3 regions of the Photobacterium atrarenae genome follow, and region 2 is predicted to be linked to each of the others. Evidence: predicted binding sites of a transcription regulator. Region 2 holds the regulator's gene; each other region holds the start of a gene.
The links. Region 2 encodes MetJ, which represses methionine synthesis genes. Its sites were predicted from a motif close to TTAGACNTNTANANGTCTAA; they were not measured.
Positions count from the first base shown of each region.

Region 1 (4,216 bases), 1.6 Mb from region 2:
TTGGGGCTGGGATTGTGCAAATATAGCGGGAAGTTGTTATGATGACGGCCAGTTTTTCATAGTTCAGATTCCTTCATGTTCACAGATTATTTAACATTTCTTGTACCTGCGCTGCTTGGCGCTCAATGTGTTCTGACACTGGTGCTGACCAAAGGCGAGATCTGTCCGGGGCAGCGTGGCCGGGTGCATAAAACGCTCCCTGTTATTTTGGCAGGCTGGTTGCTCGTTGTGGTGAGCCATCCGGTTGCTCTGTTGCCGTTGCTGGCTTTAAGTTATTTCACGTTTCAGGTAAAAACCGGCAAAACACGGGATGCGGGGCCGCTTAAGGTGCTTTATGCCGCAGGTGTCTTTGCGACCGTGAGTTGGTTGGGGCTATTGCCGGCGATGCAATTGCCGGAAATGATGCTGAGCCTGATGGCCATTCCGTTGTTTGGCGCATCTCTGGCGCATCTGCTCTTGACTCAGGCACGTACCCGGTTGCAGGCATTTCACCGAATTCTGCCGTTTACCGGTTTTGTCAGTGCGATGGTGAGTATCCTGGCGATCCTTTGGTTGCTGTCCGGAATGGATGAAGCGCAACTTGAGCTGCTGGTGAGCGATGTCGTCGGCGCGCTGTTACTGCTGGTTCTGTCACTGCTGGTATGGGCCGGGCATATTCTCCTGGGTAAAACGGTGAATCGCTGGCAGTTGCTGGCAGCCTCCATCTTACTGGTTGCTTCCGGCAGTATGCAGCTCGCGTTTTTGTAGTTGCCAATTGGTAGTTGACCGATGATGACATGAGCGCCGAATCGGCGCTCTTTTGTTAAATTTGGCTTTAACCTTTGAAACTCTTTCGCGACTCTCTTTGCAGCAATGACTATGCTTACTGATAGCTACCAAGGTTGTTCCGGTCAGGGGGATGTATGGAAATTACAAACTTGTTGAAGATGGACGGCAATATTGTGCTGGGGATCGTCAATGAGAAGCTGCGGCTCGAATGCACGTCGATTGATGATTTGGTCAGCCGTTATGAGCTGGATTACGATGAGTTAAATGACAAGATGGAATCTTTAGGCTTTCGCTACGATCCCATCTCGAATCAATATAAGTGAGTCAGCACCACTGAATCATCCTTCATAAAGCGGCTGAGGCAGCACGAGCCTTAAGCCGCTTTCACACCTTCCAAATGGGTTTGGCACTGCTGCTTTGCGGTGGCAAAGAATGCCTGCAGATAGTGCCGGTCGCGCTCTGAGGCCCGGATCGCGGCGAATAAGCGTCGCCACAGGCCATCCCCAAGCGGCTTGCTGACGACCAGTCCCTGGCGGGCAAAATCATAGATTGCCCAGTTGGGTAGCGCGGCCACACCCAGCCCGGCAGAGACCATCTGCACCAGCATTAAAGTATTGTCTGCCTGTTTCCAGTGGTTCGGCTCAATGTCGGCGGGCTGGAGAAAGTGTTTGACCACATCCAGCCGTCCTTTCTGAACCGGGTAACTTAGCATGGTTTGATCAGCCAGATCCTGTGGCGAAATAAACGGTTTGTCTGCCAGCGGTGACTGAGGAGAGACGACCAGCCGCATCTCGAAGTCAAACAAAGGCTCGAAATGGATTTCGCTACGCGGCTGGATATCGGATGTGATCACCAGATCCAGTTCACCGGCACTTAAAGCGGGCAGGGGCTCGAAACCAAAGCCGGATGAGAAGTCCAGGGTCACGCTGGGCCAGTGGATCTGATATTCCTTCAGTGCTGGCATCAGCCATTGAAAGCAGGAATGGCATTCAATCGCCATGTGCAGTCGCCCGTGACTGTCTTCTTTCAGGCTGGACAGCTCATGCTCGGCCTTGGCGATGCGCGGGATCAGTTCATCTGCCAGGCGCAGCAGAATTTCGCCTTCGGCAGTAAATTTTACCGGCCGGGTTTTACGCAAGAAGAGTTGCCCGCCTAACCGCTGTTCCAGATCTTTAAGCTGATGCGACAATGCCGATTGTGTCAGGCACAGTGTGGTGGCGGTTGCCGTCAGAGAGCCGGTGTCACGCAGTACCGAGAGTGTTCTGAGATGTTTAATTTCGATCATGGGGTTTGCCTACCGTCCCTGTGCAAGTACTTGATCCGTCGCCTATTCCCGACAAAGAGATCGATGCTCCGGATAAAGAGATAAAGTCAATGTACCGTCAAAATATGGATGTGTAAACATCTGGACGTCCAAACTGGTAAATTTAATATGAGAGTTTATTATTAAGTTTCTTCATGTTCAGGTTGAATTTTAAGACATTGTTCATCAAACGGTGTTCCGCCATTGTGAAGTCATCGACATGGAACCGCATTCATAAGGCAATGATGATGACAAAACAAACCACAACACCGAAAACTACCACCCATATTCTTGGTTACCCACGCGTGGGGAGCCAGCGTGAACTGAAATTTGCCCAGGAAAAATACTGGCGCGGAGAAATCACCCAGCAGGCACTGAAAGAAGTCGGCAGCCTGCTGCGCCACCGCCATTGGGGGGATCAAGTCGGTGCCGGTCTCGACTATGTCTCAGTCGGTGATTTCGCCTGGTATGACCATGTGCTGGGAACCAGCATGTTGCTGGGGCACATTCCGCAGCGCCATAACCATGGTTTCCCGGATCTGGATACCCTGTTCCGTGTTGCACGCGGGAAAGCACCGACCGGCTGTGCTTGCGCGGCGTCAGACATGACCAAATGGTTCAACACCAACTACCACTACATCGTTCCTGAATTCACTAAAGATGACACATTCACCGTCAGCTGGACCCAGTTGTTTGAAGAAGTGGCCGAAGCGCAGAAAGCTGGCCATGACGTGAAACCTGTGCTGCTGGGTCCGGTGTCCTACCTGTGGCTGGGGAAAGAGAAAGAAGCGGATTTTGATCGCCTGACGCTGCTGCCGCGTTTGTTGACGGCTTACCAGCAAATCCTGAATAAGCTGGCGGCCCTTGGGGTTGAGTGGGTTCAGATTGATGAGCCGGTGCTGGCGCTGGAACTGCCGCACGCCTGGGCGGACTCATTCAAGCTGGCTTACCAGGTGCTGAGTGGCAGTACCAAGCTGTTGCTGACCACTTATTTTGACAATATCACTCATCACCTCGATAAGATTGTGGAACTGAAAGTAGACGGCCTGCACATCGACCTGTCGGCCTCGCCTGAACAGCTCAACGGCGTGGTTGCTGCGCTGCCGGAGCACTGGGTGCTGTCTGCCGGTGTCATCAATGGCCGGAATGTCTGGCGCGCAGATCTGGCACAGCTGCTGGAAACCCTGATTCCGGTTAAAGCCCAACTGGGTGAGCGCTTGTGGCTGGCGAGCTCCTGCTCCCTGCTACACAGCCCGATTGATCTCGACCTGGAAACTGAACTGACGGCAGAAGTGCGTCAGTGGCTGGCCTTTGCCAAGCAAAAATGTCGTGAAGTTTCCCTGCTGGCCCAAGCGCTTGACGGTAGCGGCGTCGCAGTGCAGGAATGTCAGCACTACAGCGCGCCGATCCAGGCGCGTGCGACCAGCGCGCTGGTGAACAATCCGGAAGTCCGTCAGCGTACCCAGGCGATCACCCCGGCCCTGGCGGAGCGCAAGGCACCGTATGCGGAGCGCGCCCGCCAACAGCGTGCGGCCCTGAACTTGCCGCTGCTGCCGACAACCACGATTGGCTCTTTTCCGCAGACGGACGAGATCCGGCTGCAGCGCCGTGACTTCAAAGCGGGTCGCTTGTCTGAAGCGGAGTACAACACGGCGCTGAAAGGACATATCGCCGATGCCATCGAGCGGCAGCAGAAGCTGGATCTTGACGTGCTGGTGCATGGTGAAGCCGAGCGGAACGACATGGTTGAATACTTTGCCGAGTTGCTGGAAGGCTTTGCGGTAACTCGCTTTGGTTGGGTTCAGAGCTACGGTTCACGCTGCGTGAAACCTGCGGTGATTGTCTCGGACATCTATCGTGCCAAGCCGATGACGGTTGAGTGGATCACATATGCGCAGTCGCTGACTGATAAACTGGTTAAAGGCATGCTGACCGGGCCGGTGACAATTCTTGGCTGGACCTTCCCGCGTGAAGATTTGAGTCGTGAAGCGATTGCAAACCAGATTGCGCTGGCGTTACGTGACGAGGTGGCCGATCTTCAGGCCGCAGGCATTCAAGTGATTCAGATTGATGAGCCGGCGATCCGTGAAGGGCTGCCATTGAAAGCCTCGCAATGGCAAGCCTATCTGGACTGGGCGGTGAATG
Region 1 is NZ_CP101508.1:2,074,417-2,078,632, reverse strand. It holds gene NNL38_RS09840 (HI_1241 family integral membrane domain) at 76-747, shown strand; gene NNL38_RS09835 (DUF4250 domain-containing protein) at 903-1,091, shown strand; gene metR (HTH-type transcriptional regulator MetR) at 1,142-2,053, opposite strand; gene metE (5-methyltetrahydropteroyltriglutamate--homocysteine S-methyltransferase) at 2,320-4,216, shown strand, end outside.
Region 1: the regulator MetJ is predicted to act here: its motif matches at 2,166-2,185, upstream of metE (5-methyltetrahydropteroyltriglutamate--homocysteine S-methyltransferase).

Region 2 (4,216 bases):
ATTTGTGCAGTTGTCGGGCTGTCGGCTGACTCATTCTGTCACCTCCGCAGCCTTTGCAAATGCCTGGGCCAAATCAGCAATCAAATCATCCGCATCTTCCAGCCCCACGGACAGGCGCAGCAGGCTGGGCTTGATCCCGGCCTCGGCCTGAGCCTCATCCGACATCGCCCGGTGGGTCATGCTGGCCGGGTGGCAGATCAGGCTTTCAGTCCCGCCAAGGGACTCGGCCAGCGAGAAACACTGGAGCTGACGGACAAACGCCGCCAGTTGTGCCTGGCTGCCGGCGATTTCGAAACTGAGCATCGCCCCGAAGCCCTGCTGCTGTTTCAGTGCAATGGCATGGCCCGGATGCTCCGGCTGGCTCGGGTGATAAATTTGCCCCACCAACGGCTGGCTTTGCAGGTAGTCCAGGATTTTGGCGCTGTTTTCTTCATGAAGCCTCATCCGCGGTGCCAGGGTCCGCAACCCGCGCAGGGTCAGATATGCATCAAACGGCGCGCCGGTGGCACCGATACAGTTGGCCCACCAGGACAACGTTTCTGCCTGCTCCGGCGTTTTGGCAATCAGCACCCCGCCCAGCACATCGGAGTGGCCGTTGATATACTTGGTGGTGGAATGGACGACGAAATCAGCGCCCAGTGCAATCGGCTGCTGCAAGATCGGCGACAGGAAGGTGTTATCGACCGCCACCAGCGCGCCGGCCTGACGGGCGTCAGCGCACAAGACGGCCAGATCGACCACGCGCAGCAGCGGGTTGGACGGGGTTTCGACCCAGACCAGCTTAGGGTTTCGTGCCAGCGCCTCAGCCAATGCGGCCGGGTCGGTCTGGTCGACGAAAACAACCTGAAAGTCCCCTTTTCCGGCCCGGGTATCAAACAGGCGATAGGTCCCGCCATAGCAATCGTGCGGCGCCACCACCAGATCCTCCGGCCCCAGCAAGGCACTGACCAGCAGGTTAATCGCCGCCGTGCCGCAGTTGGTGACAACAGCGCCGGCGCCCCCCTCCAGCTCCGCAAGCGCCTCAGCCAGCGTATTGCGGGTTGGATTACCCGAACGGGAGTAATCGAACTGAGGCACCTCCCCCAGTTGTGAGAAACCATAAGTCGAAGTAAGGTAGATGGGCGGGACCACCGCATTGAACTGGGTATCGGACTCAATCCCGGTGCGCACGGCAACGGTGGCAAGCTTCTTATCACTCATATTTACTTTCCTTGTCTGGGGCTGACCCTGCGGCGAACAACTCATAAGCATCAACATTAGCCATAATCCATAAAGACGTCAACACTTCTGGACGTCTATATGTCTTTGCTTGTGGCGGTAAATCCCGCTAAAATTCACCCATCATCAAATTTATTCAATCCAATATCGCTGAGAAGGTAGAAAATGGCAGAGTGGAATGGCGAGTACATCAGCCCATATGCGGAACACGGTAAGAAAAACGAGCAAGTCAAAAAAATCACCGTTTCGATTCCATTGAAGGTACTGAAAATTCTGACTGACGAGCGTACCCGCCGTCAGATCAACAACCTGCGTCACGCCACGAACAGTGAGCTGCTGTGCGAGGCATTTCTCCATGCCTACACCGGCCAGCCGCTGCCTACCGACGATGACATCCGCAAAGACCGTCCGGATGATCTGCCGGCCGAGGCCAAGGCTCTGATGGACGAGATGGGTATCAAGTACGAAGACATCAACGAATAATCGCTGCGCTTCTGCCGCCAGAGACAAAAAAACCAGCCCGAAGGCTGGTTTTTTCATATCCGGCTGTATTATTTATCAGCCATGTAATTGACCGGCATTTCAATACGGGCAACACCGGATTCAACCGCAGCCACCGCCACGGCTTTAGCCACGCGCGGCAACAGGCGTGGATCCATCGGTTTCGGAATAATGTACTCCGGACCGAAGGCTAGGCTGTCGACGCCAGCCGCTTTGAGTACTTCCGCCGGAACCGGCTCTTTGGCCAGCTCACGGATCGCGTTCACGGCCGCCAGTTTCATCTCGTCGTTAATCGCGCTGGCACGCACGTCCAGGGCGCCACGGAAGATAAACGGGAAACACAGCACGTTGTTGACCTGGTTCGGATAGTCCGAGCGGCCGGTTCCCATGATCAAATCGTCACGCACCTGGTGCGCCAGCGCCGGCTTGATTTCCGGATCCGGGTTTGAACAGGCAAAGACCACCGGCTTATCCGCCATCAGCTTCAGCGCTTCCGGCGACAGCAGATCCGGACCGGATACGCCGACAAAAATATCTGCGCCTTCAATGACATCTTCCAGCGTGCGTTTGTCGGTGTTGTTAGCAAACAGCTGTTTGTATTCGTTGATGTCGTCACGACGGGTGTGGATCACGCCCTTACGGTCCAGCATGTAGATCTTCTCACGCTGAGCACCGCACTTGATCAGCAGTTCCATACAGGCGACAGCTGCCGCACCGGCACCCAGACAAACGATCACCGCTTCGCTGATCTCTTTACCCTGCAGTTCCAGGGCATTAAGCATTCCAGCCGCGGTCACAATCGCCGTGCCGTGCTGATCATCGTGGAACACCGGCACCTGGCAGCGCTCGATCAGGCGCTTTTCAATTTCAAAACAGTCCGGGGCTTTAATATCTTCCAGGTTGATGCCGCCGAAGGTATCAGCAATGTTGGCCACCGTATCGACAAACTCGTCAATGGTGCGGTGTTTGACTTCGATATCAATCGAGTCCAGGCCGGCAAAACGCTTAAATAGCAGCGCCTTCCCTTCCATCACTGGCTTGGACGCCAGCGGCCCCAGGTTGCCCAGGCCAAGGATCGCGGTACCGTTACTGATCACCGCCACCATGTTGCCTTTGGCAGTGTACTTGTAAACATTGTCGGCGTTTTGGGCAATTTCACGCACCGGCTCAGCCACACCCGGGCTATAGGCAAGTGCTAGGTCTTCAACAGTATCAGCAGGCTTGGAAAGCTCTACGGCAATTTTGCCTGGTACAGGGTAAGCATGGTAATGAAGCGCTTGTTGGCGAAAGTCTTCAGACATAGTGTTTCAGATCCTGAAAGAAAATGAGGTTCAGTTGGGTAGTGGGAGATAAATCATATGCTATAGCGGTAGAAAATCCTAGCCGGGCCCGGCTGGTCGAGCCAATAATCTCCCACTGTCGCAGTCAGGTATCGCGAATTTATGATCCGCATACCGTAAAATGGGTGGAAATGGTATCTCAGGCCCGCAGACTTCCCGGGTTCGTCGGCCAAACGCGGCAGAATAGACTAAATTACGTGCGGGCTGCAGGAAAACAAAAAGGGGACGCCTGGCGTCCCCTTTTTTCGGAATAGTGCTGGCAATTACTTGCTAGACAGCGCACCGAAACGCTTGTTGAACTTGTCGATACGACCACCGGTGCTCACTTGACGCTGCTTACCAGTGTAGAATGGGTGACACTTGTCACATACATCCAGGTTGATGTCTTTGCCCAGCGTTGACTTGAATACGAACGCGTTGCCACAAGAACATTTCGCGTTAACTTCTGTGTATTCTGGGTGGATACCTTGTTTCATGGGATAACCTCAATAGTAAGGCCGTGTCGCTCTCCCGATCCTAAGCCGGGCACCACACGTCGTTAATAACAATAAGCGTAATGGTGTTCCCAGTACGCCAAATTCAGGCGGCGTATAGTAATCAATCAATCCGCCCAAATCAACCAATACGCTCCCTTTTTCGCCGCTTTGCGCCTGCCCTCGGGCAAGGTACACTCTCTGATCTTAGTCAATGCTGATAATTGCGGTTTGTTATGGCCTCCAAGATTGCCCGTGTGGCACTCCCCGTCCCCCTGGATAAACAGTTCGACTACCTGATCACGCCAGGCCACTCTCCGGTGGTCGGGGCCCGGGTACGGGTACCGTTCGGCCGCCAGCAGCTGGTGGGGATCGTCACCGCCCTCAGCGACAGCTCGGATTTTCCGCTGGCGCAGCTCAAAGGGATCTCGGCCGTGCTGGATCCCGCGCCGCTGTGGCCAGCCCCACTGCTGGCGCTGCTGCGCTGGGCCAGCAGCTATTATCAGTATCCGCTCGGCGACACCCTGGCCAATGCCATGCCGACCCTGCTGCGCAAGGGACGTGAAGCCTCCCCGGCCAGCCTCAAGGTCTGGCAGCTGACCGACACCGGCCGCGAGCAGCCGCTCCCGACCCGCGCGCCCCGCCAGGCCCAGGTGCTCAAGATGCTGCGCAGCGGCTCCTGGA
Region 2 is NZ_CP101508.1:204,280-208,495, reverse strand. It holds gene NNL38_RS01020 (bifunctional aspartate kinase/homoserine dehydrogenase II) at 1-34, opposite strand, end outside; gene NNL38_RS01015 (O-succinylhomoserine (thiol)-lyase) at 31-1,200, opposite strand; gene metJ (met regulon transcriptional regulator MetJ) at 1,384-1,701, shown strand; gene NNL38_RS01005 (malic enzyme-like NAD(P)-binding protein) at 1,770-3,020, opposite strand; gene rpmE (50S ribosomal protein L31) at 3,323-3,535, opposite strand; gene priA (primosomal protein N') at 3,769-4,216, shown strand, end outside.

Region 3 (4,216 bases), 430 kb from region 2:
CTGCAAACAGGTTTTTCAGATTAAACGCCATGTTACTTCTCCTTAAAAGCGGGATTTCCATAATCCTAGTCGGTAATAATATTTTCGCTGTGCTTACGTTGTGTTCTTCTTGGGTGGACTTAGCGGTGATCGACACGCTTGACCAGATGATCACCGGCAGACTGAATGCATTGCACCAGAATGACCAGCATTACCACGGTGATCAGCATGACGGTGCCGTCGAAACGCTGGTAGCCGTAGCGGATCCCGACATCGCCCAGACCGCCGCCGCCGACGGTTCCGGCCATGGCCGAGTAGCTCACCAGCGTCACCAGGGTAATGGTGATGGCGTTGATAATGCCCGGCAGGGCTTCCGGCAGCAGCACCTTGCTGATGATCTGACGCGGCGTTGCGCCCATGGCCAGGGCTGCTTCCACCAGGCCGCCCGGCACTTCCAGCAGCGCCCCTTCAACCAGACGGGCGATAAACGGGATCGCGCCGACGGTCAGCGGGACAATCGCTGCTGCGGTGCCGATGGAGCTGCCGACCACAAAGCGGGTGAACGGAATGATGGCGACCAGCAGAATGATAAACGGGATCGAGCGGCCGATATTAGTCACGGTCCCCAGAACTTTGTTCAGGGTCGGGTGTTCCAGCAGTCCGCCTTGCTTGGTCAGGTGTAGGGCGACCCCGGCCGGGATCCCGATCGCAAAGCCAATCAGGCCGGAGGCAAACACCATCACCAGTGTTTCACCCAATGCCTCAATCAGTAAGTATGTCAGGCGTTCATTGGCCTGCCACCAGTTTGCAATTGTTTCAAGCAACATAACCCAGTACCTCTACATTAACCTTGTGATCGCGCAGGAAGGCAATGGCCTGCTCTGCTGCTTGCTCGGTGCCGAAGAATTCCGCCAGCATCAGGCCGAATTTCACCCCGCCGGCATAATCCATATCGGAGCTCAGGATGCTGATGTCGATATTAAACTCACGCGCAACCTGGCTGATCAGCGGGGCATCGACCGAAGCACCGGTAAACTCCAGGCGAACCAGCGGATAACTGTTTTCAACCCGGGCATCGGTCAGTCGGATGCGGTAGTCCTCGGGGATCGACAGATCCAGGGTTGAGCGTATGAACTCCCGGGCCAGATCGGTTTTCGGATGGGCAAAGATGTCGCCGACCGGACCTTTCTCAACTAATTCACCGTCGCCGATAATTGCCACTTCGCTACAGATACTTTTCACCACATCCATTTCGTGGGTGATGAGTAAAATAGTCAGGTTCAGCTTGCGGTTGATTTCTTTGAGCAGCTCTAAAATCGACTGTGTCGTTGCCGGATCCAGCGCGCTGGTGGCTTCATCGCACAGCAGAACTTTCGGGTCGGAGGCCAGGGCCCGAGCGATGGCGACGCGCTGCTTCTGGCCGCCGCTGAGATTCGATGGGTAGGCATTGCTCTTGTCGGCCAGGCCCACCAGTTGCAGCAACTCAGCCACTTTGCTTTTGAGCTCCGCTTTTTTGGTTCCGGCTAGCTCAAGTGGTAGGGCCACATTGTCGAACACCGTCCGGGACGAGAGCAGATTGAAGTGCTGGAAGATCATCCCGATTTTACGCCGGGCGAAGGTCAGCTCCTGGGCGGACAATTGGGTCAGATCGACACCATCGACAATCACATGGCCGCTGGTGGGTTTTTCTAACAGGTTCACGCAACGGATCAGGGTACTTTTCCCTGCACCGGATGAACCGATGACACCGAAAATGGTGCCTTGCTCAATGGTGAGATTGATGTCACGCAGCGCGTTGATTTCCTTCTCTCCCTGATAGAACACTTTGTTCACTCTATTGATTTCTATCATCGAACTTCCTGAGCTAATTGCTGCTGCCCAATATCATTCACCGGGCAAAAACGGGTGATAATGGTTTAATTTATTGCAGTTTTTTGTATTTACACTGTGATTCGTTTGTGCGTAAAGTGTTTCTTAACTGCTTATGTGGTTGATGCTAGGGCGTCTAGATGGCTAAGTCAATAGATATTTTTACGTCTGGACGTCTAAATGGCTCTTTGGCGTTTTTCTGTCGGTTTCCGGTGGGGCTGGTTGCGGACGGAGAAACAGATGAATCCCTCGGTGAGCCATGTCATAATCGCCTCTGTAATGTAGACAGACAGAGGGCTGACTTTTGGCCAAACCCGCAGTATTTATTGATCGTGACGGCGTGATTAACGTGGATCATGGTTATGTGCATACCGTCGATGATTTTGAGTATGTCGACGGTGTTTTTGAGGCGTGTAAAAAGCTCAAGGCAATGGGCTATTTGCTGGTTCTGGTCACCAACCAGGCGGGGATTGCCCGTGGCATGTACAGCGAAGATGAATTCCTGAGCCTGACCGAATGGATGGACTGGAACTTTGTCGACAACGGCGTGGAATTTGACGGGATTTATTACTGCCCGCATCATCCGACGGAAGGCAAAGGCGACTACCTACAGGACTGCGAGTGTCGTAAGCCGAAGCCGGGGATGTTTATCTCGGCCCGCGACTTCCTGAAAATCGATATGGCCAACTCGGTGATGATTGGTGACAAAACCGATGACATGAAAGCGGCGCAGGCGGCTGAGGTCGGCACCAGGATCCTGGTCCGCACCGGTAAACCGATCACCGAAGCCGGTGAAGCGCTGGCCGATACCGTGCTCGACAGCGTGGCGGATGTGCCGGCCTGGCTGGTCGCGTGCTAACATCGCTGCGTTATCTAAACTTCCAGAGATCAAAAACAGGTCGCCGAGGCGACCTGTTTTTTTTGACATCATCAGAAAAACTTGCGGTTTCTCACTGTTATAAATTTGACACTATACTCAGTTGAAGACACGCCCAGTGAGCGTGGTCAATTCGTTACCTGAGTCGTCATGGACATCATGTCATCAACTCTTGTGGATGGCGGGACCTTGCTCAGGCTATGAGATAGGGAGCGGGCCGATACATGCTGTCGTATTTATTGCATCGTATGGCGCTGATCATACCGACATTCTTAGGCATTACTGTGCTGATTTTTGCCATTACCCGGTTGGTGCCTGGCGGGCCGGTCGAGCGGATGCTGGCGAATATGCAGTTTCAGGGCGATGGGGCGGCGGCGATGACCACGGCTGGCGGCAGTACGGCTTTGTCTGACGATCAACTGGCGCAGCTCAATGCATTTTATGGCCTGGATAAACCGGTGCATCAGGCGTACTGGGAATGGTTGAGCAAACTGATACGCTTTGATTTAGGCGAGTCGACCCGTTATTACGAGCCGGTGACTGAGATGATTGCCGAGCGACTGCCGATCTCCCTGTTTTACGGTGGGATGACCTTCTTCATCAGCTATTTCATTTCTATTCCGCTGGGGTATTTCAAGGCCATCAAGCATGACTCGGCGTTTGACTCCGGCTCTTCCATTCTGATCTTTATCGGCTATGCCCTGCCGGGGTATGTCGTTGGGGTGTTGCTGATCACCTTGTTCAGCTATCACCTGGAATGGTTTCCAATGGGTGGCTTTGTCAGTGATGACTTCGATGATTATGAAACCCTGTTTCAACAGGCGCAGGATGTGCTCTGGCATGCGGTCTTACCGCTGATTTGTTATCTGATTGGGGATTTCGCTACTCTGACCATGACGATGAAAAATAACCTGATGGAAAACCTGTCCTCGGATTATATCCGCACCGCGATTGCCAAAGGCTTGCCGTTCCGGACCGCGGTGCGAAAACATGCCCTGCGCAACAGCTTGATCCCGATCGCCAGTCATTTCGGCAACTCTCTACTATTCTTTATGACCGGATCGTTTTTGATCGAGGTGATCTTCAATATCGATGGCATCGGCCTGCTGGGGTATGAGTCGATCATGCAGCGCGACTATCCGGTGGTGATGGGGATTGTGGCGATTAACGCGGCGCTGCTGATGCTCGGCAATATCGTCTCGGATATCTGTGTCGCAGCGGTGGATCCACGCGTGCGGTTTGGAGTCTGACAGTGCTGAGACTCAATCCGCTAACCCGGAAAAAATGGCGACGCTTTCAGGCGATCAAGCGAGGGTACTGGTCATTCCTCCTACTCTCGCTGCTGCTGATGCTGTCGCTGGTGGCGGAGCTGTTGATCAACAGCAAAGCGCTGATGGTGAAATACAACGGTGAATACAGCTTTCCGGTGTTCAGTGATGTGAAGGCCGGTACCGATTATGGCTTTGATTATCCCAGCGAGCCGGATTACAA
Region 3 is NZ_CP101508.1:632,091-636,306, forward strand. It holds gene NNL38_RS03140 (MetQ/NlpA family lipoprotein) at 1-31, opposite strand, end outside; gene NNL38_RS03145 (methionine ABC transporter permease) at 120-806, opposite strand; gene metN (methionine ABC transporter ATP-binding protein MetN) at 796-1,830, opposite strand; gene gmhB (D-glycero-beta-D-manno-heptose 1,7-bisphosphate 7-phosphatase) at 2,153-2,707, shown strand; gene NNL38_RS03160 (ABC transporter permease subunit) at 2,950-3,975, shown strand; gene NNL38_RS03165 (ABC transporter permease) at 3,978-4,216, shown strand, end outside.
Region 3: the regulator MetJ is predicted to act here: its motif matches at 2,009-2,028, upstream of metN (methionine ABC transporter ATP-binding protein MetN).